DNA from 3 places in the Enterobacter sp. RHBSTW-00994 genome. Region 3 is predicted to be linked to each of the others. Evidence: predicted binding sites of a transcription regulator. Region 3 holds the regulator's gene; each other region holds the start of a gene.
The links. Region 3 encodes LexA, which represses DNA repair genes until DNA is damaged. Its sites were predicted from a motif close to TNCTGTATGTACATACAGNA; they were not measured.
Positions count from the first base shown of each region.

Region 1: sbmC (DNA gyrase inhibitor SbmC) is a predicted target of LexA. The motif match lies at 4,599-4,618, and genes of this name have one in related genera.
Region 2: HV346_RS07425 (DNA translocase FtsK 4TM domain-containing protein) is a predicted target of LexA. The motif match lies at 6,361-6,380, and genes of this name have one in related genera.

Region 1 is NZ_CP056199.1:3,016,042-3,024,256, forward strand. It holds gene HV346_RS14575 (YmjA family protein) at 1-46, opposite strand, end outside; gene HV346_RS14580 (RluA family pseudouridine synthase) at 248-946, shown strand; gene HV346_RS23445 (hypothetical protein) at 1,047-1,316, opposite strand; gene HV346_RS14590 (hypothetical protein) at 1,590-2,342, shown strand; gene HV346_RS14595 (DUF496 family protein) at 2,453-2,788, opposite strand; gene HV346_RS14600 (FUSC family protein) at 2,957-4,015, opposite strand; gene sbmC (DNA gyrase inhibitor SbmC) at 4,110-4,583, opposite strand; gene dacD (serine-type D-Ala-D-Ala carboxypeptidase DacD) at 4,715-5,887, opposite strand; gene sbcB (exodeoxyribonuclease I) at 6,092-7,516, shown strand; gene HV346_RS14620 (APC family permease) at 7,574-8,215, opposite strand, start outside.
Region 2 is NZ_CP056199.1:1,577,813-1,586,027, reverse strand. It holds gene serS (serine--tRNA ligase) at 1-396, opposite strand, end outside; gene rarA (replication-associated recombination protein RarA) at 489-1,832, opposite strand; gene lolA (outer membrane lipoprotein chaperone LolA) at 1,842-2,453, opposite strand; gene HV346_RS07425 (DNA translocase FtsK 4TM domain-containing protein) at 2,582-6,283, opposite strand; gene lrp (leucine-responsive transcriptional regulator Lrp) at 6,419-6,913, opposite strand; gene trxB (thioredoxin-disulfide reductase) at 7,458-8,215, shown strand, end outside.
Region 3 is NZ_CP056199.1:277,364-285,578, reverse strand. It holds gene HV346_RS01330 (quinone oxidoreductase) at 1-385, shown strand, start outside; gene pspG (envelope stress response protein PspG) at 570-812, opposite strand; gene dusA (tRNA dihydrouridine(20/20a) synthase DusA) at 975-1,970, opposite strand; gene HV346_RS01315 (conjugal transfer protein TraF) at 2,053-3,300, opposite strand; gene HV346_RS01310 (cupin domain-containing protein) at 3,471-3,959, opposite strand; gene zur (zinc uptake transcriptional repressor Zur) at 4,075-4,590, shown strand; gene HV346_RS01300 (CsbD family protein) at 4,660-4,869, opposite strand; gene dinF (MATE family efflux transporter DinF) at 5,017-6,336, opposite strand; gene lexA (transcriptional repressor LexA) at 6,401-7,009, opposite strand; gene HV346_RS01285 (diacylglycerol kinase) at 7,118-7,486, opposite strand; gene plsB (glycerol-3-phosphate 1-O-acyltransferase PlsB) at 7,641-8,215, shown strand, end outside.

The DNA of each region.
Region 1 (8,215 bases), 2.2 Mb from region 3:
ACTCATCTGCGATGTCATAATATTTCAGTGGTACGTTATTGTTCATTAATTAACCCTCAGGGTGAATGCCAGCATTATTCGCCTGGATAATAGCACTCCTGATGTGTTTTTTCTGTCATCCCGGCAAGGACCGGTAAATATCCTGCTCACGGCGTGACAGTTATGCCTTTACCTGACGTACCGCCGGATTAGCCAGTAGGACGAAAATTCGTTATTATCCGCACCCACTCCCCCTTCAGGCAGCCTGATGTCTACGATTTTAGATACCTTTATTGCCCCACCGTGTCATGACAAGATAGAGGCACTCTATCAGGACGATCATCTGGTGCTTATCAATAAGCCCGCCGGGTTGCTTAGCCTCTCCGGGAAAAATCCACAAAATCTCGACTCGGTACATCATCGGCTGGTTAAAATCTTCCCCGGTTGTACACTGGTTCATCGCCTTGATTTCGGGACGTCCGGGCTGATGGTCATTGCCAGAAATAAAGCCATCAATGCCATTCTCTGCCAGCAATTCAGCCAACGGACCGTCACTAAAGTATACAGCGCCCTGCTCTGCGGGCATCTGGATGACGATGAAGGAGTGATAGATGCGGCCATTGCCAAAGATCCGGCGCTTTTTCCGTTGATGTCGATTTGCGCTATCCACGGCAAGCCAGCCCGCTCTCGCTTCCGAGTCGTTGAACGCTTTTACCGTGAACAGGACGATGGTACGTTACTGCCGTTAACGCGGGTACAACTCACCCCGGAAACCGGACGCACCCATCAGCTCCGTATCCACTGCCAGAAATTAGGTCACCCTATTCTGGGCTGCGACCTGTATGGTGGTCGTCTGCTTCCTGGCACGGAAAACACGCCGCGACTGATGCTACACGCCAGCGAGCTGCATTTTGTCCATCCGGTCAGCCAGGAGTGGATCACCGCCCATCATCCCAGCCCGTTTTGAGGGTAAACCTGTTGTGACCAGGCTTACAGCATTCTCAGCCAGACGACAGCGACTGCCTCTCGTCCATTGAGGCCTGGCAATACAGGCATAAAGATGTTGATCACTTTTTCCTGAACAGAGCCGTAAATGCTGCCGCTAACACCCCGATCAAGGGCATGGATATCGCACCCGATAAGAAATTATGGTGATCAATTTGCTGTTCCTTGCGGATATCAGCAAAGCGGGCAAGCGCGTCTTTTTCATCAGCGGCGTTGACCTCTTCAAATTGTTTTTCATAACCCTGTTCAGTCAGCTGAAAAGCACCATCGGCGGCGGATCTTTCCAGCGCAATAATTTGCTGACCTTTTTTAAAAAAGCAGTACTCTGGTATTTGGTACTCCTTGTAATGGAGAGAGTCACTATAAAATATATCTGGTCTTATTTAATTTCGTACACCTCTATCTAATCTCCCCCCCTGATCCAGTAGGTATATTGCTCAAATCAACGCAGTCATACATCAGAACCTATTAAAGATTGATACCCTGCGACCGATATATTTCATGCTCCAGGCAAGGAGTCATGCCACGCAATCAGGAACAAAAAACGGGACAGACGGCTAGGATCTACGCAACTCGCTAAAATATTGACAAAAGGAAATGCAGATATGATCACCCCATTAAGCAATACACATCATTCCAGTCGTCATACTGTTGATACTTGGCGTACAGCACCTAAGCCTGTCTCGTTAATCAATTCTGATAATACAACTGATACGGTGGATAACCTGCCCCCAAAAGACGCCGCGTTTTCCTCTCTGGCTTATCAATTAAGTGACAGCGCAAACCGGGCGGACACAGCATATGCAGTTCTGACCAGGGAAGAGCTCGGTGAACAAGCATCCACTTTGCTTAAGAAAATCACCGGGACAACTTATGACGCCAGCCGGGCCGCTCGTCACGCCGAAACGCCTGATTCGTCTGATCCCGAACGTGTAGCCAGAGCTGCGGAAGCGACAGCGTTTGTTAGCGGAAATGGGAAAAATCCATTTGCCGGTCTTTCACGAGAAAGTCTTGCCCTCATTACCTATGATGACAGTGGACTCTACACCACGAATGAAAGAAGAGCGGCATGGGAAGAGTCATATGATCAGGAGTATTCATGGCGAAAAGAGGTGGTCGCTCAAGCGATGGCGGAATATGACAGCAGCGGGAAATTGACTGATTTTTTCAGTTCAGTGCTAAAACACTATGAAACACTCCCGGCGATTGAACAAGCACAGTATCCGGACAACTACGCCGCGAAACTGCAGAAATGGATTGATCTCGATTACAACTATTTTAGTAATACCGTAGAAGGTAAAGGAACGCCGGAAGATATTCTTTCACTCCAGGAAAGTCTGAACGTACTGAAACACTGAAAAATACGTCAGGGTATGCAGAAACAAGCTGGCTCAATCATCACCCTGAATCCCGCCGATACAAAAAAGGCTCCCTGTTGCCAGAGAGCCCTTTCAACGTTTAGCGGCGATTATTCGCTTTTTGCTTCACCGTTTTTGATTTCGCCCATCACTTTCAGCTTTTTGGAGATGTCACGACGTTCTTTGGACAGCTCAGCATTTTTGATGATGTAGTCGTCAACGCGATCTTCGTAATCGCTCTTCATGCTGGCGATGATGCCCTGGATGGCTTCAACACTCATACCTGGCTTGATGTAATCGCTCAGGTTATCGAGCAGCAGAACACGTTTCTGGTTGTCACGGATCTTCTTCTCAACGTCCTGGATTTCACGCTGCAGTTTATTTTTGCGGCGGAACAGGCGGACGAATTCCAGAACATCCTGGAACGAAGGCTTGGTAGTTTCCATTTTTACACCCCTGATAATGTGAGATTCGGATTCGTTAAAGCAACCGTTGTAATATTAACCTTACTGACAGCGGTCGCGAATGACAATGGGTATATCGTTTGACGCTATCATAACCCCAATTGGTGCTGAATCGAAGCAGCAGGCGTCACATATGGCGATAGCTGCTTTTTATTTGCGCAACGCCCGGCAAATCAGATGCGATAACAACTCCAGTTGACGAGCCAGTTCCATACTCAGCCAGACATACCCATGAATCGGTGTTTCTGCAACATTGTCGTTCTGCCGCTCGCTAATTAACTGTTTTAACTCAGCAACAATCTCATTCAGACGCTCACTGTTGGCCAGAATCGGCTGGGGATTCCCTTCATACAAGGCATGGGCAATAGTGAGCAAAGTTTGCTGCGTCATTTGCTGTGTCTCTTTCAGCGTATGAGCATTGAGCATCAGCAGATGACTGGCTCGCGAAGCCCAGTGCGCATTGATTTGCAGTTCCAGCATACAGACGAGATTACGGCTGACGGTCTGAATCGCTTCAAAAATTGATTTCTGGATATGCGTCTCTTTGCTGGCAGGGGTAATCAGGCCACGCATCTTGACCACATCATTAAGGATCTTTTGCAGGTGCTTTTCCAGACGTGGCCTCTCAACCAGATTGGGCGAGAAACCTGCCTGGTAAACACGGTTGAACGACGTGACGTAGTTTGCCATCTGGATACGCCAGTGCAGGAAGGCACGCTGCGGCCAAATGCCCGTGAAAAGCATCGCCAGCAAAGAACCGAGAACCACATCACCGCTTCGCCATAATGCTGTCGTCATGTCACCTGCAGGTGCGCCGACGACGACGGACAAGGTGATGCCAATCAGTAGCGCCTGATAGGGTTTTTTACCCAGCGCAAGCCAACCGCACAGGAACATGGCTCCCGCACACCACATCAACATGACGGGAAACGAAATCAGTTCCAGCTTAAGCGCAATCAAACCTAATGCCGAGCCAAATACCGTTCCACCAATACGCTCGAATGCCCGAGGTACAACGTTTCCCCAAAAAGAGATTGGCCCCATGATCACCACCAGCGTAATCAGTGGCCAGGTTCCCTCCGGGACATGCAGCATCCGTACCAGTACAAAGGTCAGAATAAACGCCAGCGCAATGCGACAGCCATGCACAACGCGGTAATGTTGATACAACTTAATTTCAAAAGGCGTTAATGATTTGTCGGGACGCACACCCGCTCTCCAGCTATACGGCAAATCACAATTGTACTGTGTTTTCAGCCGGGCGGATCACACCCGGCTGAAAAACCCTGATTTTACCAGGAAATTAACCCGCTTTATGTTCTACCGCAACATACATCTCAATATCCCAGTAGCCATCAGCGTTACCGTCATTAAGGTAGCGTTCAAAACAGGGTTTTGCGGCGAGTTGATAGTGATGATCTTGCAGCAGAGAATTAAAGAAATTGTACCAGGGTGTGGCGAAATCGAAATTCTCGACGCGAGCGGTAGCAACGGCATAATCGCCAGCGGCGACTTCTGTCATCATCACACCTTCGCTGTTTTCAGGAATAACAAAATCGTCCGGAACCGTCACGGCGGTGTCACATCGTAGCTTTTCCGCTGGCACGACATCAGGGTTGTCGTAGTAAACCGCTACCCATTCCAGCGGCTGAATGTGATGTCCGTCGACCCACATAACCAGTTGTTCGAAACCTTGCTTTACCGTCTGTTCCCACGGCCCAACCAGATGGAAGCCCGCAATTTTACGCTTCTGTTGCTGTCTGACGCTGTAGTCCATACACCCTCCACTTATCACTGTATATATATACAGTTTAAATCAGTTTTTTTACGACCGGCAAATGAGGAGTGTTTATTATGTGAGCAGACTCGCAACCTTGCCAGTCTGCTCGGCAGTAGGAAGGCGGATAGTCAGATTTTGTGGTGCAGATAGTCGCTCAGTCGCGAGAACATACCGCCCTTATCCACCCCTTCCAGCGTGACCAACGGCCAGTGCGCCACAACCTTATCGCGGTCATACAACTGAATTTCCCCGACTCTCTGATGGGCGGCAATTGGGGCTTCAAGCTCTTTTCTATCCAGCACGTATTTGGCCTTTATGTTTGGCACTTCTGCTTTCGGTAATGCGAGCCAGAAATCCTGATCTGTCCCCAGCGTAACCTGCTCTTTATCGCCATACCAGATGCGCTCGGTTCCCACTTGCTTGCCGCTATGCAGGATCTGTACGGTATCGAAATTCTGCTGGCCCCAGTGCAATAATTTACGAGCCTGATCTTCACGTCCTTTCGGGCTATCCGCCCCCATCACCACGGCAATCAGACGACGCTGGCCATCAACCGCTGAAGCAATCAGATTAAAGCCCGCGCCTGAGGTGTGGCCCGTTTTAAGACCATCGACATTCATCGTTTTGTCCCACAACAGACCATTGCGGTTCTGCTGGGTTATCCCATTCCAGGTCAGGCTCTTTTCACTGTACATGTGGTAAAACTCAGGCTCTCCGTGAATGATTGCCCGTGAAAGCACTGCCAGGTCATAGGCAGAACTGTGCTGCCCCGGCGCATCAAGGCCGTGTACCGTTTCAAAGTGCGTATCTCGCAGATTCAGCTTCTGAACATAATCATTCATCATGTTGACGAACTGCGGCTGCCCTCCGGCTACATGATCGGCTAACGCCACACACGCATCGTTACCGGAATCCACAATCAGACCACGGCTCAGATCGCGCACCGACACACGATCGCCGGGTTTCAGGAACATCAGGGAAGAACCGTCAAATACCGGGTTACCTTTTGCCCAGGCGTCACGGCCAACGGTAACAATATCGTCCGGGGTAATACGATGGCTATCAATAGCGCGATCGACAACATATCCCGTCATTAGCTTGGTAAGGCTCGCCGGATTGCGTTGTTGATGCTCGTTGCCCGCAGTCAGGATTTGACCTGTGGTGTAATCCATCAGCACCCACGCCCCCGCCTGAATAGCAGGCGGCTGCGGTGAAAAATCCAGGGGTTCGACAGCCAGTGCAGATGAGATACTCGAAGCGAGTAAAGAAACAGCAATAAACAGACGGCGTTTCAACGGTATATCCTCAGGTCATTTAAAATCGTTGACCTTTTTACGGGACTTCTGATGTCGTTACCTGCCTTAATTGCAAAAAAATGTGACAAAGAGCGTGTTTTTATCTGAAGACGCCTCGCAAATTTCATGCCTGAGGGCGCTTTTTATTCGGTCTGCCCGGTGCGATCGTTTACCATAGAGGCGTCACTTTTTAACAGGATGGTATTACTGGTGTCTGACTCCGCCGCGCGCCCAACATTTTTATTCCACGATTATGAAACCTTTGGCACTCACCCGGCACTGGACCGCCCTGCACAGTTTGCTGCCATCCGTACCGACGCTGATTTCAACATCATTGGCGAGCCTGAAGTCTTTTACTGCAAACCCGCAGATGACTACCTGCCACAACCAGGTGCAGTTATGGTTACCGGCATTACGCCGCAAGAAGCGCGCGAAAAAGGCGTCAGCGAAGCCGAGTTTGCGCGCCGCATTCATGGCCTGTTTACCGTGCCAAATACCTGCATAGTGGGCTACAACAACATCCGCTTTGACGATGAAGTGACGCGCAATATTTTTTATCGCAACTTCTACGATCCTTACGCCTGGAGCTGGCAAAACCGTAATTCTCGCTGGGATCTGCTGGACATCATGCGAGCCTGCTACGCCTTGCGACCTGAAGGAATCAACTGGCCGGAAAACGACGACGGATTGCCCAGCTTCAGGCTTGAGCATCTGACGCGCGCCAATGGGATCGAACACGGTAATGCGCACGATGCCATGGCCGACGTTTATGCCACCATCGCGATGGCGAAACGGGTGAAAACAGCCCAGCCGCGCCTGTTTGAGTATCTGTTAAGCCACCGCAGCAAACAGAAACTCACCACGCTGATTGACGTTCCGCAGATGAAACCGCTGGTACATATTTCAGGTATGTTCGGTGCGTGGCGGGGTAACACCAGTTGGGTGGCCCCACTCGCCTGGCATCCTGACAATCGTAATGCCGTCATCATGGTCGATTTAGCGGGTGATATTTCCCCTCTGCTGGAACTCAACAGCGATCAACTCCGCGAGCGGCTTTACACCCCGAAAAGCGAACTGGGAGATGCAGTCGCAGTGCCACTGAAACTGGTGCACATCAACAAATGCCCGGTTCTGGCACAAGCCAATACCCTGCGCCCGGAAGATGCGGACAGACTGGGGATTAACCGTCAACACTGTCTCGATAACCTGAAAGTGCTGCGTGATAACCCGCAAGTGCGAGAAAAAGCGGTGGCTATTTTTGCTGAGGCAGAACCCTTTGTTCCCTCTGAAAACGTGGATGCACAACTTTATAACGGCTTCTTTAGCGACGCTGACCGCGCAGCCATGGCAATTGTTTTGCAAACAGAGCCACGTAATTTACCGGCGCTGGATATCAGCTTTGCCGATAGTCGTATTGAAAAGTTGATGTTCAATTACCGGGCGCGTAATTATCCCGGTACGCTCGATGAAGCAGAACAAGAACGGTGGTTGCAGCATCGCCGGAACGTCTTTACTCCGGATTTTTTGCACCGTTATGCCGAAGAACTGGAAATGCTCTACACACAGTATGAAGGGAATGCGGAAAAGCAGACGCTGCTGAAAGCCCTGTATCAGTATGCTCAGGAAATTGTGTAAACCATTTAGGCATAAAAAAACCGGAGACGTTGTCTCCGGTTTTTTTTACTGCGCTTGTTACTGCGCGATATCTTCGTACTGAGGAACCGGGTTACGGAAGCTCTTCGTGACACAAGCCAGATACACCAGGCCAATAGCGCCCCAGATAAGACCCAGAATCATGGAGCTTTCTTCCAGGTTAATCCACAACGCACCAACCGTCAGAGCCCCACATACCGGCAACACCAGGTAGTTGAAGTGGTCTTTCAGCGTTTTGTTGCGCTTCTCACGGATCCAGAACTGGGAGATCACAGAGAGGTTAACAAAGGTAAAGGCCACCAGCGCACCAAAGTTAATCAGTGCCGTTGCGGTTACCAGGTCAAACTTAATAGCCAGCAGCGCAATAACACCCACCAGCAACACGTTCCACGCCGGAGTACGCCATTTCGGATGAACGTAACCAAAGAAGCGAGTTGGGAACACGCCATCACGTCCCATCACGTACATCAGACGAGAGACGCCCGCATGTGCCGCCATACCGGATGCCAGAACGGTTACGCTGGAGAAGATCAGCACGCCCCACTGGAAGGTTTTACCCGCAACATACAGCATGATTTCAGGCTGTGATGCATCCGGATCTTTAAAGCGAGAGATATCCGGGAAGTACAGTTGCAGGAAGTAAGATGCGCCGATAAACACCAGACCACCGATAAGCGCCGT
Region 2 (8,215 bases), 1.3 Mb from region 3:
GAACTCGCGAGGCGTGCCCCAGCGTTTGACTTCGACGTTGTCATTTTCGTCTTTACCGACAGGAACGCTGTCATCAGGAATATTCGGGATCGCCAGCGCGATATCACGAATTTCAGTCTGAAGAAGATCCAGTTCAGCTTTTGCCTGATCCAGTTCTTCACCCAGTTTATTCACTTCCAGACGCAATGGCTCAATGTCTTCCCCGCGCGCTTTTGCCTGGCCGATGGATTTCGATCGAGAGTTACGCTCTGCCTGCAGATTTTCGGTTTGTACCTGCAGAACTTTACGACGCTCTTCAAGAGCGCGCAGCTTATCTACATCCAGCTTAAAGCCCCGGCGTGCCAGTTTTTCAGCGACTGCGTCTGGCTCGTTACGCAGCAGATTGGGATCGAGCATGCTTATCCTGTGCTTATCGAATTAAAATAGGAAAAAGTGACCACAGCCTGCGGTCACAGGGATACATTGCCAACATTACCGCAACGATCGCACTAACGGTAGCGTTTTATAGGGCTATTTTGATCCTGTCCGGCCAGCCAGGCGAGCTTTTCGCCAATCTTGCCTTCAAGACCTCTGTTTGTGGGGTGATAATAGCGCGTTTGTGCCATCTCCTGCGGAAAGTACTCCTCTCCGGCAGCATAAGCATTAGGCTCATCGTGGGCATAACGATATTCTTGTCCGTATCCCATCTCTTTCATCAGCTTCGTCGGCGCATTACGCAAATGCACCGGAACATCGTAGTCAGGACGCTCACGGGCATCCGCCATCGCAGCCTTAAATGCGGTGTACACAGCATTACTTTTTGGCGCACACGCCAGATAAACAATCGCCTGCGCAATAGCTCGCTCACCTTCGGCAGGCCCTACGCGGGTAAAACAATCCCAGGCGGAAATCGCCACCTGCATCGCGCGCGGATCGGCATTACCGACATCTTCAGACGCAATAGCCAGACAACGACGCGCGACATAAAGAGGATCGCCGCCTGCGCTGATAATTCGCGCATACCAGTAAAGCGCAGCATCCGGCGCGCTACCACGAACGGATTTATGCAAAGCCGAGATGAGATCGTAAAACCTGTCGCCTTTATTGTCGAAACGCGCGCTACGTTCTCCGGCAATTTCGGTAAGTAACTCGGGTTTCAGAATACGTTTACCGGAACCATCCAGTTCGGCCATATCAGCCATCATTTCCAGCGTATTCAACGCACGACGAGCATCACCGTTCACCAGTTCCGCAATTGCCCGCCGCGTTTCATCAGGCAGAAGGATATCCTGACCGCCATAGCCGCGCGCTTTATCATCCATAGCCTGCGTCAGAACCTGTTCAATATCGTCTGTCGTAAGTGACTTCAGCAAGTAAACGCGAGCACGGGAAAGGAGTGCAGAATTGAGCTCAAAAGAGGGATTTTCAGTCGTCGCGCCAATAAAAAAAATCGTACCGTCTTCTATATGAGGCAGGAAAGCATCCTGCTGGCTTTTATTGAAACGGTGGACTTCATCGACGAAGAGGATAGTACGACGCCCGGCATGACGATTTTGACGTGCACGTTCAATAGCTTCTCGGATCTCTTTCACTCCGGAAGTGACTGCAGAGAGGCGTTCTACGTCAGCATCAGCGTAGCGGGCAATAACTTCTGCCAGCGTGGTCTTGCCTGTACCCGGCGGTCCCCACAAGATCATCGAATGCAGATGACCTGCTTCTATTGCACGCGGCAACGGTTTACCTGCAGCCAGCAAATGTTGCTGGCCGATATACTGCGCTAAATTTTCTGGCCGCATACGCGCGGCCAGAGGTTGAAACGCATTATCCGAAAAATCGAGCGACAGATTGCTCACTCACGCCTCTTACTTACGTTGATCATCCACCGTTACGCCCTGCGGCGGGGTAAACGTGAATTTCGATGCGTCGATTGCGCCGTTTTGCTGGGACTTCAGTTGATAGCTACTGCGCTGATCGTCCTGCTCCACTGCACTGAACTGATTGATAGTCCCGCTGCTGCTCACATTAATAGTGAACTGTTTGAGGTTGCCGTTGTTGCCTTTCGGCGTCAGCACAAAATCGTCACCATTTTGTTTGATGTTGTACTGCTGCCAGTCACTGGACTGGTTACGGGCAATCAGCATAAACGGAGTGTTACTGGTGGCATCTTTCAGCCATGTGGCCGTCGCCTGTTCGACAAACGGGTTAAAGAACCACAACGTTTTACCATCAGAAACCAAAATACTTTCATCCGGTTGTGTCATATGCCAGTTGAAAAGATTCGGGCGCTTAACCCATAAATCACCCTGACCTTCCTGCACTGCATTACCGCTGCCGTCAGTGACCTTCTGCGTAAAGCTGGCATGGAAGCTGCTCACTTTATCCAGTCGGCTTTTAAGGTCGCTGGCGGCATCAGCCCAAACGCTACTGGCAACAAAACTGGTCAATAATGCACAGGTGATGGCGAATTTTTTCATTGTTATTCCTTAAAAACATCATCCCGGTATGGGGTTTCTGTCATCTATTCTGAACCTGCCAGCAGGCAGGCGACAGAAGAAAATGCTTAATTTTTGCTGATTTACCCATCTTTGCATTCGCTGAAAGGTCAATCAAACGGCGGCGGAGCCAACACCTCACGGTTACCGTTATGCCCCTGCTCACTCACGATACCCTGGGCTTCCATCTGTTCGATGATACGCGCCGCGCGGTTATAACCGATACGGAACTGACGCTGTACACCGGAGATGGAGGCTTTACGTTTCTCAGTAACAAAGTTAACAGCCTGGTCGAATAACGGATCCAGCTCTTCTGCACCGTCAAAACCACCGCCACCACCTTCGTTTTCACTCTCGGAGGTAATACCATCCACGTACTGTGGGCGACCACGTGCTTTCCAGTCCTGAACAACCGCATGTACTTCCTGATCGCGTACAAATGCACCGTGAACACGGACAGGAGACGTCGAGTTCGGCCCGGAATAAAGCATATCCCCCATCCCCAGCAACGACTCTGCGCCGCCCTGGTCGAGGATAGTGCGTGAGTCGATCTTGCTCGACACGGTAAACGCAATACGCGTGGGAATGTTCGCCTTGATAAGACCGGTAATGACATCTACAGAAGGACGCTGTGTTGCCAGAACAAGGTGAATACCGGCCGCACGCGCTTTCTGCGCAAGGCGCGCAATCAACTCTTCCACTTTCTTGCCAACAGTCATCATCAGGTCGGCAAATTCATCTACCAGCACAACGATATACGGCAGTTTTTCCAGCACAGGATGCTGCGCATCCATGCTGTCTCCGGGCTTCCAGTATGGGTCCGGAATTGGACGGCCCATACGCGCCGCCTCTGCAATTTTCTCGTTATAACCGGCAAGGTTACGCACCCCCAGCGCCGACATCAGTTTGTAGCGACGCTCCATCTCATTAACGCTCCAGCGCAGAGCATTGGCAGCGTCCTTCATGTCAGTCACAACTTCAGTCAGCAGATGCGGAATGCCCTCATAAACCGACAGCTCCAGCATTTTCGGGTCGATCATGATGAAGCGTACATCTTCCGGTTGTGCTTTATAGAGCATGCTGAGGATCATGGCGTTCACACCAACCGATTTACCCGAACCGGTAGTACCAGCCACCAGCAGGTGCGGCATCTTAGCCAAATCGGCCACGACCGGGTCACCCGCAATGTCTTTCCCTAATACAACCGTCAGCGGCGACGGATTTTCGCGGAACTTCGCGTTATCCAGCACTTCACGCAGATAGACGGTTTGACGCTTCTTGTTCGGCAACTCAAGTCCGACATACGGCTTACCTGGAATGACTTCCACTACACGTACGGCAACGGTCGAGAGTGAACGCGCCAGGTCACGGGACAGGTTAGAAATACGCGCCGCTTTTACGCCAGGCGCCAGGTTCAACTCGAAGCGGGTGATCACCGGGCCAGGAGAGTAATTCACCACATCCGCTTTGATACGGAAATCAGCCAGACGAGCTTCCACCAGGCGGGCCATCTGCTCAAGAGCAAAGGTGTCGACCGGCTCGACTTCAGACGGCGGTGGCGTTAACAGATCCAGTGACGGCAACGGCGTGCTCGGTTTTTGCATTGGACGGCTATCGCCGTTACGCATCAACAACGGATGGATCAGGCTCTCCTGCGGCTGCGCCGTAGGTTGCTGGAATTGCGGTTGCTGCGGTTGCACATAAGCCTGCGGAGCCCTCTGTTGCAGCTGTGCCTGCGGTGCTGGAGCTGGAGGCTGACGAACCGGTTCAGCTTCTGGCATCACGCCCGGCGTGAATAACGGTTCACTCGGGCCATCATCCACCAAATCTTTCATCGGAGAGAATTCAAAATCCGATAGCGAGAACGGATTCGCCCCCGTTGGCTGTTCACCAGAGTAACGTTGCTGCTGAGTGGCAGCGAACTGTCGTGCCAGCTCAGCTTCCGCCGCATCATCTTCGTCGTCATGCGCATGGCCAATCTGCGTATCGTGTTGATAGTCTTCACCATAACGATGCTGCTGTGTGGCGGCAAACTGGCGAGCGAGCTCATCCTGCTGCACTTCATCCGCGTCGTCGTACTCAGATTCGCGCGCTTTTTCCTCCGCCATACGCTGAGAAGGCAGTTTGATACCAAATGAAGCGAGCTCTCGGCGTGTTGGCACGCGAACCCGATTGGGTCGCGGCAATTGTGGGCCAATTCCTTCCTTCACCTGTGGACGTGGCGCGCCGCCTGTTGCAAGGCTAAAGACAGGTGCAGCTACAGCGGCGGCGGAAACTGCGGGCGCAACTGAATGTTTGACACTCTCCGCTACAGGGGAGACGAATGCCGTTGGATCTACAACCGGCGCTGAAACAGAAGGCGGCGCAGAATGACGAATAGTCGGTTCCTGAACCGGTTCCGGCACAGGCTGATACCAGGCAGCAAGCTGTTCGCGCTCCCGGGCTCGCTTCTCTTCCACTTCTTCAAAATAGTACATCGGTGGACGCGCGGGCTTCACCTCTTCAGCATCAGCAAGAGGTTCCACAACAGGTTGTTCAGGCTCAACTGGCTCTGGTGTGTATTCCTGGTAAGCAGGAGAAACCGGAGGTTCGTATTCCGCAAAAGGCTGGGATTCATAGACCGGTTCAGGTTGATAAGGTTGCTGCCAGTGTTCTTGCTGCTGAGCAGGCGCGTAGCTATGCGGTTCAGAGGCAATGACAGGTTCAGGTGAGTGAACGGCTGGCGCAGAGTGCCACTCAACCACAGGCTGCTCCATGGCCGGCACAGGTGTAGGTGTAGGGGCAGGCGCAGAAGGCATAACGGCATCAACAGGCGCTGCATAGGCTTGTGTTGCTGTCATCGCGGCAGCCGCAACAGCAACCGGTTCCGTAACCGAATGGCCATTTAGCAGCGGATCATACTCGTCATAGTCGTCCGGTGTGGCGCGATTACCTGAGAAGAGCACATCATCGGGATCGACAGCCACGCCCCCAGTGCTATACGCAATCTGCTCGTCATCATCCATACGCTTGCCAGAGAAGAGCGCCGCATCGGTTTTGCGACCAAGCGGATTGGCAAATTTTTCAGCAACGCGCTTACGCCGTGCCAGCGCACCGCGCAGAATCCGGGCCCGACGGGACTCACCACGAGGTGTTACAGGTGAATCGTCCTCATCATCTTCATACTCGTCTTCATCGACCCACGTATCATCACGACGCGTACGGTTGCTGGCAAAAGTCAGAATATTAAGGATGAGGCTGCCGAGTTTCTCGGCGATACTGACCCATGACCAGCCTGTAAACAACGTCAGTCCCGCAGCCCAAATACACAACAGCGTTATTGTTCCGCCACTGCTGTGCAGCATCGGTTGAAGCGCGGTACTCAGCAAACTGCCGATAACCCCGCCCGAAGCGAAATACCAGATGTCATCCGCATTGATTGCCGCCAACCCGCAAGAGGTCAGAATGATTGCCAATGCGCCAATCAGGCGTAGCGAAACAGCAAAGTAATCGATGTATTCATCGTTTTGACGGTGACGCCAGGCAAACCAACATCCGCCAATGATAATGACGGGAATGGTATAGGCCATGACACCGAAGATGAAAAACAGAGTGTCGGCAAGCCACGCACCTGGAATGCCACCTAAATTATGGATAGGCTCATGCCAGGCAGTTTGTGACCAACTGGGATCCGAAGGATTGAAACTGAGTAAGGCTGCCATCAGCCAGACGGCAAAAAGGGCAATAACTATCAGCAACGCCTCAAGAAGGCGGCGTCCACTGCTTAGCTTCGATAATGTGACTTCTTTGTCTTCAGTATATTCCTGGCTCAAGAAAGGCTCTCCAGGTATCAGGCATGTCCTGCCTGTTTGCTAAAACGGACAACAGCGCCGGGTAACCCCGGCACTGTTGCTGTATGGATTAACAGGAGTGTAATCAAACTATGCTGATTTTGCACCTGTTCCGTGTTAGCGCGTCTTAATTACCAGACGATTGCTCTGTTTTACTTCTTCCATCACCACATAGGTGCGGGTGTCATTCACGCCAGGCAGACGCAGCAGGGTTTCACCCAGCAGCTTACGATAGGCGGACATATCCGGCACACGGGTTTTCAACAGATAGTCGAAATCGCCTGAAACCAGATGACACTCTTGAATTTCTTCAAGTTTTTGCACGGCGGTGTTAAATTGCTCAAACACATCCGGTGCACCACGATTCAGAGTAATCTCAACAAATACCAGAAGTGAGGCATCCAGATAATGCGGGTTTAACAGAGCCGTATAGCCCTGAATAAAACCCTGTCTTTCCAGTCGGCGCACACGCTCAAGGCACGGCGTCGGGGAAAGTCCCACACGTTTTGAAAGCTCGACGTTGGAAATACGCCCATCCTTTTGCAATTCATTAAGAATGTTACGATCGATACGGTCGAGATCTTTGCCAGGGCGCTTCTTGCTATCTACCATTATTATTGTCTCTCTGTATTCCTTCCCTACTCCTGCCTGGACCCTGTGCACATCACTGTTCAGAGCCTGTACCCGTTGCTCATCACATCGCCTGGTTATGTAATATACGCGATGCGAGTGCGGGTTCTACGGTAAGAAGACCGTTGCCGAAAAGGCAGCCACCAACATCACGTATGGCATCTGTCCACACCATGCGTAGATTTCGTTGACCCGGTAAAAATGGCATTTACGTGCATGCCTATGCGGCACACTGTTAACGCGGCTTTTTTTCTTCCTTCAATGTTTTCGCAAAAGCGCAGGGGATTGTCAAAGCAAAACATCGATTTTTAGTACAACATGCCGGATATTCATTACCGCCGGGGAATAAACCTCATTTTATTGCCTTATAAACAACCGGTTTTCAGTAGAAAGCGTTATGTTATAGCGCTCGATCCATCGTCAATGTCTATTGCACATATCGATATCAAAATCGCTGTGCTCTTTTTTTACGGCAACAAATTCCCTACAATCCAGCCAAATGTCTGCCAACAACAATGGGGATCTCATGGGCACGGCTAAACACAGTAAGCTGCTAATCCTTGGTTCTGGACCTGCGGGATACACCGCAGCGGTCTATGCTGCACGCGCTAACCTGCAACCGGTGTTAATTACCGGCATGGAAAAAGGCGGTCAGTTGACCACCACCACCGAAGTAGAAAACTGGCCAGGCGATCCGAATGACCTGACCGGGCCGCTGCTGATGGAGCGTATGCACGAACACGCGACCAAATTCGATACTGAAATTCTGTTCGACCATATCAATAAGGTCGATCTGCAAAACCGTCCATTCCGTTTGACAGGCGACAGCGGTGAGTACACCTGCGATGCACTGATCATCGCGACGGGCGCATCTGCGCGCTACCTGGGCCTGCCGTCAGAAGAGGCGTTCAAAGGCCGTGGCGTCTCCGCCTGCGCAACCTGTGACGGATTCTTCTATCGCAACCAGAAAGTTGCCGTCATCGGCGGTGGCAACACGGCCGTTGAAGAAGCGCTGTATCTGGCAAATATTGCCTCCGAAGTACACCTGATCCACCGCCGTGAGACGTTCCGCGCGGAAAAAATTCTGATCAAACGTCTGATGGACAAAGTGGCGAGTGGCAATATCGTTCTGCACACAAACCGCACGCTGGAAGAAGTAACAGGCGATCAGATGGGCGTTTCCGGGCTGCGTCTTCGTGATACCCAGAATACCGATAACGTGGACTCACTGGATGTTGCAGGCCTCTTCGTTGCAATCGGACACAGTCCGAACACCGCCATCTT
Region 3 (8,215 bases):
CGTGAAAGAGATCACTGGCGGCAAGAAATTACGCGTGGTGTATGACTCCGTTGGTAAAGATACCTGGGAAGCATCGCTGGACTGCCTGCAACGTCGGGGCCTGATGGTGAGTTTTGGTAACGCATCGGGCGCCGTAACCGGCGTGAACCTGGGCATTCTAAACCAGAAAGGGTCTCTGTATGTGACTCGCCCTTCACTGCAAGGCTATATCAGCACACGTGAAGAGCTGGAGGAGGCCAGCAACGAGCTGTTCTCGCTGATCGCCAGCGGTGTGATTAAAGTGGATGTGGCAGATGCGCAGAAATACGCTCTCAGCGATGCGCGGCGTGCGCATGAAGTGCTGGAGAGTCGGGTAACACAGGGGTCAAGTCTGTTAATTCCCTGAGCCCTAAAAAGAAATTGGGCTTCCCGTAGGAAGCCCTTTCTTTTTTTAGTTCGGCTGTATGTAGGGTACAGCTCGATGAATTCTTTAACGGCGGTCATAGTGACAGATTCGATAAGTAAATCCTATTCCGTTCTAAGCAATGCCGCAGGAAAAGTTGCAGGTATGTGACGAACCCCTCAATACCTTAGTAACGAAAGCGGTTATTGCGCTGATACTGCGAAACTTTTGGTGTTTTAATCGCCCGAATCACCCACACCACAACAACGGCCAGAAGCAGCCATGGCAGCAGCTTAATCATCAGCGCAAACAAGCCACCAATAAACATCACGGCAGTCGCAACAACAATTGCCGCCAGAATGCCAAGCAGTGAAACACCGGTCACCAGCAACATGACAAAAAATCCAACGATAAAAAGAAGTTCCAGCATGATTCCCCCTAAAAATTATCTTGTCCGGCGGCATTACGCGTACCGGCTTGCATGCAAAGGGGATTACAAGAAATGTGCCAAAATTAATTCATTGATTTAAAAGCAAAACGCCCTGCAAGAGGGTTGCAGGGCGTGGTGAATTTGACCATCTTTTAGCGAAATTTATCGCTTATCTGCCACCAGACGCAGCGCGTGCTCCAGCACGTTAATGTCTGCACCCGCTTTATGTGCATTTTCACTCAGGTAGCGACGCCACTGACGCGCACCAGGAATCCCCTGGAACAAGCCGAGCATGTGACGCGTGATATGGCCAAGATAGGTTCCATTACTCAACTCACGCTCAATGTACGGGTACATCGCCCGCACCACAGCAACCGGATAGGTATCCGCACCTTCGACACCAAAAATTTCACGATCAACCGTCGCCAGAATACCTGGATTTTGGTACGCCTCGCGTCCCACCATCACCCCATCCATATGCTGAAGATGCGTTTTGGCCTCCTCCAACGATTTAATGCCACCGTTAATCGACATCGTCAGATGCGGGAAATCGCGCTTAAGTTGATAGACACGCGGATAATCCAGTGGCGGGATTTCGCGGTTCTCTTTCGGGCTCAGGCCTGAAAGCCAGGCTTTTCGTGCATGGATGATGAACATCTCGCACTCACCTTTACCGGCAACCGTCGTCATGAAATCGCAGAGAAATTCGTAGCTGTCCTGATCATCGATCCCAATACGGGTTTTTACGGTGACCGGAATCGACACCACATCGCGCATGGCCTTCACGCAATCGGCAACCAGTTGAGCATTGCCCATCAGACATGCGCCAAACATGCCGTTTTGTACACGATCGGAAGGGCAACCGACATTCAGGTTGATCTCATCGTACCCGCGCTCTTCCGCCAGCTTCGCACACTGGGCAAGCGCGGCCGGATCGCTTCCGCCCAACTGCAACGCAACCGGATGTTCTTCCTCGCTGTATGCCAGATAGTCTCCCTTGCCGTGAATAATCGCACCTGTTGTCACCATTTCGGTGTACAGCAGCGTATGGCGAGAGAGCTGACGCAAGAAATAGCGGCAGTGTCTGTCCGTCCAGTCGAGCATAGGTGCGATGGAGAAACGGTGTGCAGGGAAAACAGGCTGTGATTCTGACGACATGGCGAAGTTTTAAGCATCTGGTGGAAAAGGGGCGCTACTATAGCACAAAGAAAAGTCGGAGGCGCAGCGCCTCCGCTTCACTTTAGAACGCCACGCTCAACTGTGCACCTGCACCCCAGGTTTCGTCCTCACCATAGAGCCCCATCAGGTCAACATGTACCGTGTTAAACGGTGCAAACCCGACACCTGCGGTAAAGACATTGCTGTCGTTATTCTTCACATCAGCACGATAACCGGCACGAACGGCCAGCCAGCTTAACGGGGTCACTTCCGCGCCCACGCCAACGTACTGGGAATTCTCTTCACTTTTAAAACCTTTGGTTTCGGTCAGATCACCATCGGCAGTCAGCGTCACCAGGCTGGTATGCCAAGCCACACCAGCTGTCACGACAGGGCTGATTTGGTAGGTATCGCGTACACCATCCACCTCTTTGGTGTCGATATCGCGGGAGAAGAGGTTTTGCCCGGTCAGACCGACCGTCCAGTTCTCGCCAAAATCGGCGGCAAGGCCAGCATCGACGTTAAATCCTGTGTCATCATTACGATAGCGGCTGCTGTTAATATCGTCGCTGTTAAAATTGTAAATCGACACGGTGTAATTATAGAGCCAGGTTTTCTGCAACTTCGGAGTGATCCCGACCGAAACCGGTACGCCACTGATATCAAACTGTCGCGCCAGTGCAACGCCATAATCAGAAACAATCGCCGCCCGACCAAAGCCTTTAGATTTCAGATTATCCGGATCAACGCCCAGGATTGTTGCCGGTGTTTTTTCAACCGCGCGCAGCATATCGATATCACCCTGATCGATATAAGAACTGACGCGCGCACGCGCATTCGCTTTTGCCACAAACGCGACGGATAACGTGTCATTCGGAATACTGACAGCAATGCCACCCCCCGCTTTCCCGCTGGCGGTTTTTCCTTTCAGAGATTCCAACTGGCTGGCCAGATCGCCTGCCGCAGAAGAGACCTGCTTGTAGCCGGAGCTGGTGGGGTTGAAGAGATCGAAAAGGTTAATGTCATCCAGGGAGCTGCGGTAGCGATTGATATCGTCGCTGACGTCATCAATTTTATCCCGCAGGTTGTCTTTGTCGGAAATTTGCGCGCCAATAGACGGCAAAATAACGGTAATGCCATCGTCAGGCTTTGCTTTAGCCAGCAAAGCAGGGTTGATTAACACCCCGCTTCCGTAGCTGCCTGCGGCAACACCTGTGCCCCCCATTGCGTCACTACGCGCTTCTGTCCAGGTATTGGCGGCAGATGCCTGATGCGCCGCAAAAAAAGAGACAGCAATGCTAACCACCGAAAATTTAAATACTTTTTTCACAGTATGCTCGTCTTATAGTCTGTTATGAAATAGCCCTGTCTGTTATCACCCAAACAGGAACGAACTATTGCTGTGAATAAGTACAAAAAGACCCGCTATTTCCTTAAGTTAAATCACCCATCTGGCCTATTGTATTTTGTGACGGCCCTCAATATTTATAGAAGAGGATATTATTTTCGCCCAGCTTTTCCGTCATGCGGGCCAAAAAACTGCGGTGGATGGTCAACCCAGCGATCCTCACGCGTCGCGGCATAGACCGGATTCAGCGGGTAATAGATGCGGTTATGCTTTTTATTTGCCTCGCCAACAACCAGCAGCCGCACCTCTTCATCAGTGTTATTGATAAAGGTATGGCATACGCCGGTTCCGGCAGGAAACCCGACGCTATCACCTGGCTCCAGCTTCCACAGGTAGCCGTTAATCCAGGCTTCGGGATATCCTTCCAGCACGTAGATAAACTCCTCTTCATCACTTTCTGCATGTGGATACGAGGTGCGACGCCCTGGGGGTAATCGCTCATGGTGAATACCAATACGGCCAAGACCGAGTTTTCTGGCCAAGGGCGCGCCAATGGAGAAACGTTCGTCACTGTCGGGATACGTTGCATCGTCCGCACCTTCGATGTCTCGCCAGTGCCGGATACAGTCAGGTCTTTTCATTATTTATTTCCTGTATTGCGATGCGTCAGGTATAGCACAGCCCGGCGGATCTCGGTGTTTTTAGCAGAACATGGTAGAGTGAGGGTTTTCGATCCTACAACATCCGAGGTGCTAAATGGATAAGACCACAACGCAAGAGCTGTTAGCGCAAGCTGAAAAGCTGTGTGCCCAACGCAATGTGCGCCTGACTCCACAGCGCCTTGAAGTCTTAAGGCTGATGAGCCTCCAGCAAGGTGCGATCAGTGCATACGATTTGCTCGACCTGCTTCGGGAAACAGAACCACAGGCGAAGCCTCCAACGGTGTATCGCGCGCTGGATTTCCTGCTGGAACAAGGCTTTGTGCATAAGGTTGAATCAACAAACAGTTATGTTCTGTGCTACTTGTTTGATCAGCCCACCCATACCTCTGCGATGTTTATCTGCGACCGCTGTGGCGTGGTGAAGGAAGAGTGTGCGGAAGGTGTTGAAGACATCATGCATACGCTGGCAGCGAAAATGGGCTTTGCACTGCGTCACAATGTTATTGAAGCACACGGGTTGTGCTCAAACTGCGTAGAAGTGGAGTCCTGCCGGCATCAGGGTGAATGTCACCACGACCACTCGATTCTGGTAAAGAAAAAACCCCGCTGACGGCATAGAAAAGGGCGGCTCAAAGCCGCCGACAGGGAGTACATCCTTGTACTTACGGGTATAACCTGTTTACCAGCGGTAATCGTTACGTTTTTCCCAGTCACCCACTTCTTTCTCTGCCTGTTCTTTAGCGTAGCCGTAACGCTCCTGAATTTTACCGACAAGCTGATCGCGTTTACCTTCGATGACGGTCATATCATCATCAGTCAGCTTACCCCACTGCTCTTTCGCTTTACCTTTGAGCTGTTTCCAGTTGCCGCCGATTTCGTCTTTATTCATCATCACATCCTCATCGTTCGGTCATTCAATAGTGAAAAGGGTCGCCCGAAACCTTCATTTCATGCTGGACGTGATAATAATTTTAGTCGAGCCTGTGGCATCTAAGAATTTATTCAGAATCTTTTACCATCAGGAGATTTTAAGGCGTTATGAAAACCAGGTGTTATTCCGCCAGTGGCGATGCCAGATAACCGCCAGTGATAACCCTCGCAGGGAAAGAAAGACCGCCAGTGCCAGCCATAGCCCGTGGTTACCCAGATACGGTAACGTGAGCAACGTCAGTGCAAATCCAGCAGCGGCAACGGCCATACTGTTGCGCATTTCCGCTCCACGCGTCGCACCGATGAACATGCCATCCAGCAGATAACACCAGACCCCCACTATCGGTAGTACCACCTGCCAGATGATGTAGTGGCCTGCCAGTTCGCGCAGTGCCGGTAATGACGTTAATAGCCCCACAATATGTTCGCCCAGGAAGGCGTAGATCAACGCAAAGATCAGCGCCACCAGCCCCGCCTGACGGCAGGCCGCGCGCCAGACATCCTGCAACTGACCGCTTTCCCCCGCACCGTACGCGTGCCCGGAGTGGGCTTCAACGGCATAGGCAAAGCCGTCCAGTGCATAGGCGGTAAAGGTCAGCAGCGTCATCAGTACTGCATTAACCGCCACAATCTCTGGCCCAAGGCGCGCGCCGAAAACCGTGAGCGCACCAAAACAGAGTTGCAGGAGGAACGAGCGGAGCATAATGTCGCGATTCAGCGCCAGGAGTTTACGGATATTGCCGCGCCAGGCTGCTTTCAGCATCGCCAGAGAGATACCGCGCATTTTCAGCACCCGCCACACCATCCATAACCCAATGATGAACGTCCCGTACTCCGCAATGGCAGTCGCCAGTGCCGCCCCCTGCACGTTCATGTGCAGCCCCATCACCAGCCACAGGTCGAGCACAATGTTGAGGATATTTCCCACCACCAGCAGGATCACGGGGGCACGCGCGTACTGAACGCCCAGCAGCCAGCCAAGCAACACCAGGTTTGCCAGCGAGGCCGGAGCACTGAGCCAGCGGATCTCAAGAAAGCGACGAGCCTGTTCGAGAACGGCCTCGCTACCTCCTACAATATGCAATGCGAGATCGATTAGCGGAGCACGTAACAGGACGATCACAGCACCCGCTCCCAGCGCCAGAATCAATGGCTGAACCAGAGCACGCGCCAGACGAAGCGGATCTTTCGCACCAAACGCCTGAGCGGTAAGACCCGTGGTACTCATCCGCAAAAAAAGCAACAGCATGAAGAGGAAGCTGGTCGCTGTCGCGCCAATCGCCACACCGCCCAGATAGACCGGCGAATCCAGATGGCCAATTACTGCCGTGTCCACCAGTCCCAATAACGGAACGGTGATATTCGAAAAGATCATTGGCAACGCAAGACGCCACAGCGCCTTATCTGAAGCAGTCAGCAGTGACATGAGAAAATACCGGGGCAGGAAAATAAGTCAGGCTGCGGGGATACCGCAGCCTGTCAGGAAGAGATTACAGCCATTCACCGTTACGGATAACGCCAACGGCAAGGCCTTCAATAGAGAAACTTTGCTCGCGAAGGTCAACTTCGATAGGAGAAAACTCGCTATTTTCTGGCAGAAGCTGAACGGTATTACCCTGTTTTTTCAGTCGCTTAACGGTCACTTCATCATCGATACGCGCGACAACAACTTGCCCGTTACGCACATCCTGCGTTTTATGTACCGCCAGCAAGTCACCATCAAGAATACCGATATCTTTCATTGACATGCCACTTACGCGAAGCAGGAAATCAGCGCTTGGTTTAAACATGCCTGGATCAACCTGGTAATGGCCTTCGATATGCTGCTGTGCCAACAGAGGCTCGCCCGCAGCCACTCGGCCTACAAGCGGAATACCGGTTTCTTCTTCCACCAAAAGGCGAATACCACGTGAAGCACCGGAAACAATCTCCAGGACGCCCTTACGTGCCAGCGCTTTGAGGTGCTCTTCGGCAGCATTTGGAGAACGGAAACCCAGACGCTGAGCGATCTCCGCACGCGTGGGTGGCATACCCGTCTGGCCGATATGATCCCGGATGAGATCAAACACCTCTTGCTGCCTGGTCGTTAACGCTTTCATTCCGCCCCCTGGGTGTATATACAGTTATGCTGTGAGTATATACAGTCAAAGGTGATTTTGGAATCAAAAACTGCACAAAAAACCAGGGAGTTACTTATTCCTGAAGGCTTATCGGAAATGTGACCAAAGAAGCGTGCCCCAGGTAATCATGGCGGTAATAATCGCCAGTAATACCGCTGCGGAACCCATATCTTTCGCACGCCCAGAAAGCTCGTGAAAATCAGAGCCAATACGGTCCACCACAGCTTCAATAGCACTATTAAGAATTTCCACTATCATCACCAAAAGCACCGAGCCAATAAGAAGAACGCGGGTGATAGCATCAACATCAAGGAAACAGGCGATAATCACCGCGACAATAGCGGCGATACCTTCCTGACGGAAAGCAGCCTCATTGATCCAGGCGGCGCGGAAACCTTTCCATGAATAGCCAGCTGCTTTGATAATTCGGGTTAACCCAGTGGTATTATTGGCCATTAAAAGAACCTTTTATGAGAAATAGCGTCAGTAACTATAGCCGCAGTCCATTTGACTGCCGCCTGAAGTATGACGGGTAACAACAGAAATTTTGCGCGCTTTCTGTTATCCTTGCGCAGCAATTGCATTATTAACCAGAGGCTTTACATCGTTTATGTCCGGCTGGCCACGAATTTACTACAAATTACTTAATTTACCATTAAGCGTCCTGGTAAAAAGCAAGTCTATCCCAGCAGAACCCGCGCTGGAATTAGGGCTCGATACCTCTCGCCCTATTATGTATGTTTTGCCTTACAACTCGAAGGCTGACTTGCTGACGCTCCGCGCCCAATGTCTGGCGCATGACTTACCCGATCCGCTTGAACCGCTGGAAATTGATGGCACATTGTTGCCACGCTATGTCTTCATCCACGGCGGACCGCGTGTGTTTACCTATTACACGCCAAAAGAAGAGTCCATCAAGCTGTTCCATGATTACCTCGACCTGCACCGCAGCAACCCCGATCTGGATGTTCAGATGGTTCCGGTGTCGGTGATGTTTGGTCGTCGTCCTGGGCGCGAAAAGGGTGAAGAAAACCCACCGCTGCGTATGCTTAACGGCATCCAGAAATTCTTTGCGGTGTCATGGCTAGGCCGTGATAGCTTCGTGCGTTTTTCCCCTTCCGTCTCCCTGCGCCGAATGGCGGACGAACACGGTACGGATAAAATCATTGCGCAAAAACTGGCGCG